Regions from separate parts of the Pseudomonas sp. S3_B08 genome, predicted to be linked through region 2. Evidence: predicted binding sites of a transcription regulator. Region 2 holds the regulator's gene; each other region holds the start of a gene.
What was found. Region 2 encodes sigma-54, which starts transcription at its own class of promoters, with help from an activator protein. Its sites were predicted from a motif close to ANTGGCATNNANNTTGCTNT; they were not measured.
Positions count from the first base shown of each region.

Region 1: AB4N73_RS02465 (flagellar basal body rod protein FlgF) is a predicted target of sigma-54. The motif match lies at 1,261-1,280, and genes of this name have one in related genera.
Region 3: glnA (type I glutamate--ammonia ligase) is a predicted target of sigma-54. The motif match lies at 2,036-2,055, and genes of this name have one in related genera.

Region 1 is NZ_CP162750.1:518,211-521,487, forward strand. It holds gene AB4N73_RS02460 (sigma-54-dependent phenylalanine hydroxylase transcriptional regulator PhhR) at 1-990, shown strand, start outside; gene AB4N73_RS02465 (flagellar basal body rod protein FlgF) at 1,335-2,075, shown strand; gene flgG (flagellar basal-body rod protein FlgG) at 2,121-2,906, shown strand; gene flgH (flagellar basal body L-ring protein FlgH) at 2,958-3,277, shown strand, end outside.
Region 2 is NZ_CP162750.1:5,774,520-5,777,796, reverse strand. It holds gene lptA (lipopolysaccharide transport periplasmic protein LptA) at 1-202, shown strand, start outside; gene lptB (LPS export ABC transporter ATP-binding protein) at 202-927, shown strand; gene AB4N73_RS25935 (RNA polymerase factor sigma-54) at 1,094-2,584, shown strand; gene hpf (ribosome hibernation-promoting factor, HPF/YfiA family) at 2,658-2,966, shown strand; gene ptsN (PTS IIA-like nitrogen regulatory protein PtsN) at 2,978-3,277, shown strand, end outside.
Region 3 is NZ_CP162750.1:5,174,211-5,177,487, forward strand. It holds gene AB4N73_RS23445 (DUF4124 domain-containing protein) at 1-206, opposite strand, end outside; gene glnA (type I glutamate--ammonia ligase) at 536-1,942, opposite strand; gene thiI (tRNA uracil 4-sulfurtransferase ThiI) at 2,270-3,277, shown strand, end outside.

The sequences.
Region 1 (3,277 bases), 710 kb from region 2:
CGAATCTACAATGTGCGCAAGCAAGAGCTGCGCGGGTTCGACAGCATCTTTCAAAGCTCGAAAGTCATGGCCGCTGTGGTCCGCGAAGCGCGGCGCATGGCGCCGCTGGATGCGCCGCTATTAATAGAAGGCGAAACCGGCACTGGCAAGGAATTGCTGGCGCGCGCCTGCCACCTCGCCAGCCCGCGCGGACAGTCACCGTTGATGGCGCTCAACTGCGCCGGGTTGCCGGAGTCGATGGCCGAGACCGAACTGTTCGGCTACGGCCCCGGTGCCTTCGAAGGCGCGCGGGCCGAAGGCAAGCTTGGCCTGCTCGAATTGACCGCTGGCGGCACGCTGTTTCTCGATGGCGTCGGCGAGATGAGTCCGCGTCTGCAGGTCAAATTGCTGCGCTTTCTTCAGGACGGTTGCTTCCGTCGCGTCGGCAGTGATGAAGAGGTGTATCTGGACGTGCGGGTGATCTGCGCGACGCAGGTGGACTTGTCCGAATTGTGCGCGCGCGGCGAGTTTCGCCAGGATCTCTATCACCGCTTGAACGTGCTGTCGCTGCACATCCCGCCGCTGCGCGAGTGCCTCGACGGTCTGACGCCGCTGGTTGAACACTTTCTCGACCAGGCCAGTCGGCAGATCGGCTGTCCGCTGCCGAAACTGGCCCCGGCGGCGATGGATCGCCTCAGCCATTACCACTGGCCGGGCAATGTGCGGCAACTGGAGAACGTGCTGTTCCAGGCGGTTTCCCTGTGCGACGGCGGCACGGTCAAGGCCGAACATATTCGCCTGCCGGATTACGGCGTGCGTCAGCCGCTTGGCGATTTTTCCCTCGACGGCAGTCTGGATGAGATCGTCGGGCGCTTCGAGAAAGCGGTGCTGGAACGGCTGTATTCCGAGCATCCAAGCAGTCGGCAGTTGGGCAAGCGACTCGGTGTGTCGCACACGACGATTGCCAACAAGTTGCGTGAGTATGAGGTTGGCAAAACCTCCGAAAGCTAAATAGAGCCTTTGTGGCGAGGGGATTTATCCCCGATGGGCGGCGAAGCCGCCCCGCTTTTTCTTCCCAGCGACCTCATTTGCAGGCTTGGCGACTGCTGCGCAGCCGAACGGGGATAAATCCCCTCGCCACAGGATCTCCATCCCCCGCCGAACTCAGGATTGCCACTAACCGGCATGACACCGCCGGTTTTTCGTCTTCGACCCATTTCAGATTCCCCCTCCGATCCCCCCAAGTCCCCTGTTTACCGGGCCTTCGCCCGCCAATAAAAAGTTGGTCTGCAAATTGCTTATGGCTGAGCAGTACAGCGGTGGGCGGCAAACGTCCGGCATGCAGAGGAAACACTGTGGACAAGTACCTTTATGTGGCAATGACCGGCGCCAGCCAGAACGCACTGGCGCAGCGGGCGCATGCCAACAACCTGGCGAACATTTCCACCAACGGCTTCCAGCGCGACCTCGAGCAGGCGCGTTCGATGCCGGTATTCGGTGACAGCTTTCCGGCGCGCGCGTTTGCCATGAGCGAACGTCCTGCCACCGACTTCACGCCGGGCTCGCTGGTGCAGACCGGTCGTGAACTCGACGTCGCGGTATCCGGCAACGGTTTCATCGCCGTGCAAAACCCCAGCGGTGGTGAAAGCTACGTGCGTACCGGCAGCCTCAACATCGACGCCCTCGGCGTACTGCGCGCCGGCAACGGCATGCCGGTGATCGGTAATGGCGGCCCGATCGCTGTGCCGCCCGAGCAGCAGGTCGAAGTCGGTGAAGACGGCACCATCAGCATTCGCGCAATGGGCGAAGGCCCCCGCGTCATGGCCGAAGTCGACCGGATCAAGCTGGTCAATCCGGACATCAAGAACATGAACAAAGGCCTCGACGGTTCGATTTACACCAAGGACGGCCAGCCGGCGCAAGCCGACGCCAACGTCAAACTGGTCTCGGGTTTCCTTGAGTCGAGCAACGTCAATGCCGTGGAAGAAATGACTTCGGTGCTGGCCTTGGCCAAGCAGTTCGAGTTGCACGTCAAGATGATGAACACCGCCAAAGACGACGACCAGGCCATGGCTCGGGTCTTGCAGATCAGCTAATTATCAGAACGTCGCGCCGTAAAACAGGCGCACGAGGAGAATCGAATGCTTCCGGCTCTATGGGTTGCCAAAACCGGTCTGTCCGCCCAGGACACCAACCTGACCACCATTTCCAACAACCTGGCGAACGTTTCGACCACGGGTTTCAAGCGTGACCGTGCCGAGTTCCAGGACTTGCTCTATCAGATCAAGCGTCAGCCAGGCGCCCAGTCGACCCAGGACAGCGAACTGCCGTCGGGTCTGCAAGTGGGTACCGGTGTGCGCATTGTCGGCACCCAGAAAAACTTCACCGCCGGCAGCCTGCAAACCACCGAGCAGCCGCTGGACATGGCCATCGACGGTCGCGGTTTCTTCCAGATCCTGCAGCCGGACGGCACCACGTCCTACACCCGTGACGGTACTTTCCACCTCGACTCCAATGGCCAGATCGTCAACGCCAGCGGTTTCGCGCTGGAACCGGCGATCATCATCCCGAACGATGCGCAGACCTTCACTGTCGGCCGTGACGGCACCGTGTCGATCACCATCGCCGGCAACCCGGCCTCGCAAGTGATCGGCAACCTGCAGACCGCCGACTTCATCAACCCGGCCGGTCTGCAAGCAGTGGGCAACAACCTGTTCCTGGAAACCGCTGCTTCCGGCGCGCCACAGATCGGCACCCCGGGCCTGAACGGTTTCGGTACCACGCTGCAGAACACCCTGGAAACCTCGAACGTCAGCACCGTTGAAGAGATGGTCAACATGATCACCACTCAACGCGCCTACGAGATGAACTCCAAGGTGATCTCCACCGCCGACCAGATGCTCTCGTTCGTAACGCAGAATCTGTAATCCAGTCTTTGGGGCGGCCTGAGGTCGCCAGCAACACCGTGAGGTAGGGTCATGAAGCGCTTTGTATCTGTTCTGGCATTGAGTGGGGTCGTCTCGCTCGCGGGCTGCGTCGCCCCGACGCCCAAGCCCAATGACCCTTACTACGCCCCGGTGTTGCCGCGCACACCGTTGCCGGCGGCTGCCAACAACGGCTCGATCTATCAGGCCGGCTTCGAGCAGAACCTGTACAGCGACCGCAAGGCGTTCCGGGTCGGTGACATCATCACCATCACCCTGAACGAGCGCACCCAGGCGAGCAAGAACGCCAACTCGCAGATGGACAAGAACAGCGATAACTCGATCGGTCTGACCTCGTTGTTCGGCTCCAGCCT
Region 2 (3,277 bases):
GCAGAACCGGGTGGTGCTGATCGACAAGGCCAAGGTTATCGACAAGGATAACAACGTCACCCAGGGCGAAAAAATCGTCTACGACACCGTGAAGAAGCTGGCCAGCGCCGGTCGCGCCACAGGCAGTAAGGTCACCGAATCGCGTCCGCGCATCGACATGGTGATCCAGCCGAAGAAGAAAACCGAAGAGAAATCCCAGTAATGGCAACTCTGAAAGCTCAGCACCTGGCCAAGGCCTATAAAAGCCGCCAGGTCGTGCGTGACGTCAGCCTGTCGATCGACAGCGGGCAGATCGTCGGCTTGCTCGGCCCGAACGGCGCCGGCAAGACGACGTGCTTCTACATGATCGTCGGCTTGGTGCAGGCTGATCAGGGCCGTGTGCTGATCGATGATCTGGACGTCAGCCACCAGCCGATGCACGGCCGCGCCAAGGCCGGTATCGGCTATCTGCCGCAAGAAGCGTCGATCTTCCGTAAACTGTCGGTCGCCGACAACATCATGGCGATCCTCGAGACCCGCCCGGAGCTGGACAAGGCCGGTCGTCGCAAGGAGCTGGAAAGCCTGCTGCAGGAATTCCACATCAGCCACATCCGCGACAACCTCGGCATGAGCCTGTCCGGTGGTGAACGCCGCCGGGTGGAAATCGCTCGCGCCCTGGCGACGGCACCGAAATTCATACTGCTCGACGAACCGTTCGCCGGTGTCGACCCGATCTCGGTCGGCGACATCAAGCAGATCATCCATCACCTCAAGGCCAAGGGCATCGGCGTGCTGATCACCGACCACAACGTGCGTGAGACGCTGGATATTTGCGAAACCGCTTACATCGTCAACGACGGTCAACTGATCGCTGAAGGCGATGCCGAGACCATCCTGGCCAACGATCTGGTCAAGGAAGTGTATCTGGGTCACGAGTTCCGCCTGTAAGCGCGACAGCGCTGTATCGATTCAAGGCGCATTTATCCGCTTTAATTGTTACAGCGCTCTAGGCAAACACTTCAGTTTCAGGCATATAATTTGCTTAAGTTTGGCGCTTCGGCGCCCTGTAGTGGATGGCGCAAAGCGCCGGCGAATAAGGTGTTAAGCCCCTGCCATGAAACCATCGCTAGTCTTGAGAATGGGCCAGCAGCTGACGATGACACCGCAGCTGCAACAGGCCATCCGCCTGCTCCAATTGTCGACCCTGGACCTGCAACAGGAGATCCAGGAGGCTCTGGAATCCAATCCGATGCTCGAGCGCCAGGAAGAAGGCGACGACTTCGACAACGCCGATCCGCTGGCCGACAACGCCGAACAGAAGCCCGCCGAAATCCAGGAACCCTCCTACCAGGAAACCGCCCCGACGGTGGATAACCTCGAGGATGGCGATTGGAACGAGCGCATCCCCAACGAACTGCCAGTGGATACTGCCTGGGAAGACGTCTACCAGACCAGCGCCAGCAGCCTGCCGAGCAGCGATGACGATGAGTGGGATTTCACCACTCGCACGTCGGCCGGCGAGAGCCTGCAGAGTCATCTGCTCTGGCAACTGAACCTGGCGCCGATGTCCGACACCGATCGCCTGATCGCCGTGACCCTGATCGACTGCATCAACAATCAGGGCTATCTGGACGAAACACTCGAAGAAATTCTTGAAGCGTTCGATCCGGAACTGGACATCGAGCTCGACGAAATCGAAGCCGTCCTGCATCGCATCCAGCAATTCGAGCCCGCTGGTATCGGCGCCCGCAACCTCAGCGAATGCCTGCTGCTGCAATTGCGCCAGCTGCCCGCGAAGACGCCGTGGCTGACCGAGGCCAAACGGCTTGTCGCCGATTACATCGACCTGCTCGGCAGCCGCGATTACAGCCAGTTGATGCGGCGCATGAAGCTCAAGGAAGACGAGCTGCGCCAGGTCATCGAACTGGTGCAGAGCCTCAATCCGCGTCCCGGCTCACAGATCGAGTCGACCGAAGCCGAATACGTCATTCCCGACGTGATCGTGCGCAAGGACAACGAGCGCTGGCTGGTCGAGCTGAACCAGGAATCGGTGCCTCGCCTGCGCGTCAACGCCCAGTACGCCGGTTTTGTGAAGCGTGCCGACACCAGCGCCGACAACACTTTCATGCGCAACCAGTTGCAGGAGGCCCGCTGGTTCATCAAGAGCCTGCAGAGCCGCAACGAAACCCTGATGAAAGTGGCCACGCAGATCGTCGAACATCAGCGCGGCTTCCTCGAGTACGGCGACGAAGCAATGAAGCCGTTGGTATTGCATGACATCGCCGAAGCGGTCGGCATGCACGAATCGACGATTTCCCGGGTGACCACACAAAAATTCATGCATACCCCGCGCGGTATTTATGAGCTGAAATACTTTTTCTCCAGCCACGTCAGCACCTCCGAAGGCGGCGAATGCTCGTCCACGGCGATCCGCGCGATCATCAAGAAACTGGTCGCTGCGGAAAATCAGAAAAAGCCGTTGAGTGACAGCAAGATCGCTGGTTTACTGGAGGCACAAGGCATTCAGGTGGCTCGCCGCACCGTCGCCAAGTACCGCGAATCCCTCGGAATCGCGCCTTCGAGCGAACGCAAGCGGTTGATGTAAGCCACGTTACAGCGTTCCAGTGGCAGGCTTTTCGGCCTGCCGCTTTATGCACTGGCAACGAAGGAGAAGCTGTATGCAAGTCAACATCAGTGGACACCAACTGGAAGTGACCCAACCTCTGCGTTCCTACATCGAGGAAAAACTCCAGCGACTGGAGCGACATTTCGACAAGATCACCAACGTGCAGGTCACGATGTGCGTCGAAAAGCTGAAACAGAAGATCGAAGCCACCTTGCATATTCCCGGCAGTGAAGTGGTCGCCAACGCAGAAGATACCGACATGTACGCTGCGATCGACTCACTTACCGACAAGCTGGATCGCCAACTCAAAAAGCATAAGGAAAAGACCCAGAGCCTCCTCCAGGGCGCGACCGGTCGTTAACACCCCTATCCATGATCCGACTTGAAACCATCCTGACCCCCGGCCGTTCCCAAGTGAACGCGCCGGGCGGCAGCAAGAAAAAAGCCCTCGAACAGATTGCCAACCTGATCCACCGCGAAGTGCCGGATCTGGCGATGCAGGATGTCTTCGAGGCGCTGATCGCCCGTGAAAAACTCGGCTCCACCGGTTTTGGCAACGGCATCGCCATTCCCCACTGCCGCCTCAAGGGCTGCGCGGGGCCAGTGAGCGCCCTGCTGCACCTCGAAGCCCCGATCGATTTCGACGCCATCGACGGCGCTCCGGTGGACCTG
Region 3 (3,277 bases), 600 kb from region 2:
GGTGCTTCGGGGCGGGGTGATTGCGGCGCGCTCGGCGCTTGCGGCTCGACCCGATTGAGTGGTGGCAACTCGACCGGTTGCGCCTGCACGCCGTCCGGCGGCTGATTGCTGTACGCCGTGTTGCCGTTGGCGTCGGTGTACTTGTAGATCTGCGCGGCGGCGGGCAGGGCGATCAGCAGCAGAATGTAGAGAAGCGTGCGACCCATGAAATCGACCGGGGTTGGAAACTGTGGGTAGCAGCATAGGACAGGTGGGGCGGTTGGCCAAAACCGTTAATAACTGGAATTGAAAAGACTGGTAGCCAAAACACGGATCGTTCCCATGCTCTGCGTGGGAATGCCTCCTGGGACGCTCCGCGTCCAGTGACGCAGAGCGTCACGGGCTGCACTCCCACGCGGAGCGTGGGAACGATCAATGACCCACCGCCTTCGCGAGCAGGCTCGCTCCCACATGGAAAATGCGTTGCGCCGGGCAATAAAAAAGGCCTCCCGAAGGAGGCCTCTTGTGTCACGCCGCTTTACGCAGCGCTACCGGATCAGCAGCTGTAGTACAGCTCATATTCCAGTGGGTGCACGAAGGTGCGAACCTTGATTTCTTCTTCCGATTTCAGCGCGATGTAAGCGTCGATGAAGTCGTCGGAGAACACGCCGCCCTTGGTCAGGAACGCGCGGCCCTTGTCCAGCTCTTCCAGGGCTTCTTTGAGGCTGCCGCAAACCTGTGGAATCTCTTTCGCCTCTTCAGGCGGCAGGTCGTACAGGTTCTTGTCGGCGGCATCGCCTGGGTGGATCTTGTTCTGGATACCGTCCAGACCGGCCATCAGCAGAGCTGCGAAAGCCAGGTACGGGTTGGCAGCCGGATCCGGGAAGCGTGCTTCGATACGGCGGGCTTTCGGGCTCGACACGTAAGGAATACGGATCGAAGCGGAACGGTTGCGAGCCGAGTAGGCCAGCATTACCGGAGCTTCGAAGCCTGGCACCAGACGCTTGTAGGAGTTGGTCGCCGGGTTGGTGAAGCCGTTCAGGGCCTTACCGTGCTTGATGATGCCGCCGATGAAGTACAGAGCGGTATCGGACAGGCCGGCATAGCCTTCACCTGCGAAGGTGTTCTTGCCGTCTTTCCAGATCGACATGTGTACGTGCATGCCCGAACCGTTGTCGCCGTACAGTGGCTTCGGCATGAAGGTCGCGGTGCGGCCGTAAGCGTCGGCAACGTTGTGCACAACGTATTTCAGGGTCTGAACTTCGTCGGCCTTCTTCACCAGGGTGTTGAACTTGACGCCGATTTCGTTCTGGCCGGCAGTCGCCACTTCGTGGTGGTGAACTTCAACCGACTGACCCATTTCTTCCAGTGCGTTGCACATGGCGGTACGGATTTCGTGGTCGTGGTCGAACGGTGGAACCGGGAAGTAGCCGCCTTTCACGCCTGGACGGTGACCCTTGTTGCCGCCTTCGATGTCCTGGTCGGACATCCACGAACCTTGCTCGGAGTAGATCTTGAACATCGAGCCGGAGATGTCCGACTTGAATTTCACCGAGTCAAAGATGAAGAACTCAGGCTCCGGACCGGCGAATACGGTGTCACCGATACCGGTGGCTTTCAGGTGCTCTTCGGCGCGCTTGGCGATCGCACGTGGGTCGCGATCGTAGCCTTGCATGCTCGAAGGCTCGATGATGTCGCACACCAGAATCAGGGTTGGGTCTTCGGTGAACGGATCGAGCACGGCCGTTTCGTCGACCGGCATCAGGATCATGTCGGAGGCTTCGATGCCTTTCCAGCCGGAGATGGAGGAACCGTCGAACATCTTGCCGACTTCGAAGAAGTCGTCATCCAGCGCATCGCGAGCCGGCATGGTCACGTGGTGCTGAGTGCCTTTGGTGTCCGTGAAGCGCAGATCAATCCACTTGACGTCATGATCTTTGATGAGTTGAACCGACTTCGACATAGTGTCCTCCGGGTGAATTAGGGCGGGTAGTGGATGCCCTTAATAATGGTGATGCCGGCGCGAATACTCTGCCAAGGCAACCTGCCTCACAAGGGAGCAAATTGCATGCCAGTGCCCCAGCATGGGTTTTTTGCCCCAAATTCACGCTTATTAAGGCGTGCGAGGTTCTGAATCGACAAATCCCGCCCCTTAATGTTGCGTTTAAATTCAGAAATGACCTGTTTTGGTGCAAGCAAAACCTTCTGCACATTAACTGGTTAAACCTTGAGCAATTTCCGCTATAATCCGCGCCCCCCTTTTTCGGCTGGCCGTTCGCGCGCTGTTTTCATGAAACTTATCGTAAAAGTCTTCCCCGAGATCACCATCAAAAGCCGACCTGTCCGGACGAAATTCATCCGCCAGTTGGCCAAGAACATCCGCACCGTGCTCCGTGACCTGGACCCGGCCGTGGTGGTGAACGGCGTGTGGGACAATCTCGAGCTGGAAACCCGCGTTACCGACCCCAAAGCCTTGAAAGAGATGGGCGAACGCCTGACCTGCATGCCGGGTATCGCGCATTTTCTGCAGATCGACGAGTACCCGCTGGGCGACTTCGACGACATCACCGAAAAGTGCAAACAGCACTACGGCGATGCACTGGCCGGGAAGATTTTCTCGGTGCGCTGCAAGCGCGCAGGCAAGCATGCCTTCAGCTCGATGGACGTGGAAAAATACGTCGGCAGCAAGCTGCGTCGCGAGTGCGGTGCGGCCGGAATCGACCTTAAAGCACCGCAAATCGAAGTCCGTATCGAAGTTCGCGACAAACGGTTGTTCGTGATTCACAGCCAGCACAACGGCATCGGCGGCTACCCGCTCGGCGCGTTGGAGCAGACGCTGGTATTGATGTCCGGCGGCTTCGATTCGACCGTGGCGGCTTACCAGATCATGCGTCGCGGCCTGATGGCGCACTTCTGCTTCTTCAATCTTGGCGGGCGTGCCCACGAATTGGGCGTGATGGAAGTCGCGCACTTCATCTGGAAGAAGTACGGCAGCTCGCAACGCGTGCTATTTGTCAGTGTGCCGTTCGAGGAAGTGCTGGGCGAAATTCTCGGCAAAGTCGATAACAGTCATATGGGCGTGGTTTTGAAGCGTATGATGTTGCGCGCCTCGTCCGAGATCGCCGAACGCCTGCACATCGATGCACTGGTGACCGGTGAAGCGATCTCCCAGGTGTCGAGCCAGACGCTGCCGAACCTGTCGGTGATCGACTGCGTGACCGACAAGCTGGTGCTGCGGCCGCTGATCGTCGCGCACAAGCAGGACATCATCGACACCGCCAACGAGATCGGCACCGCC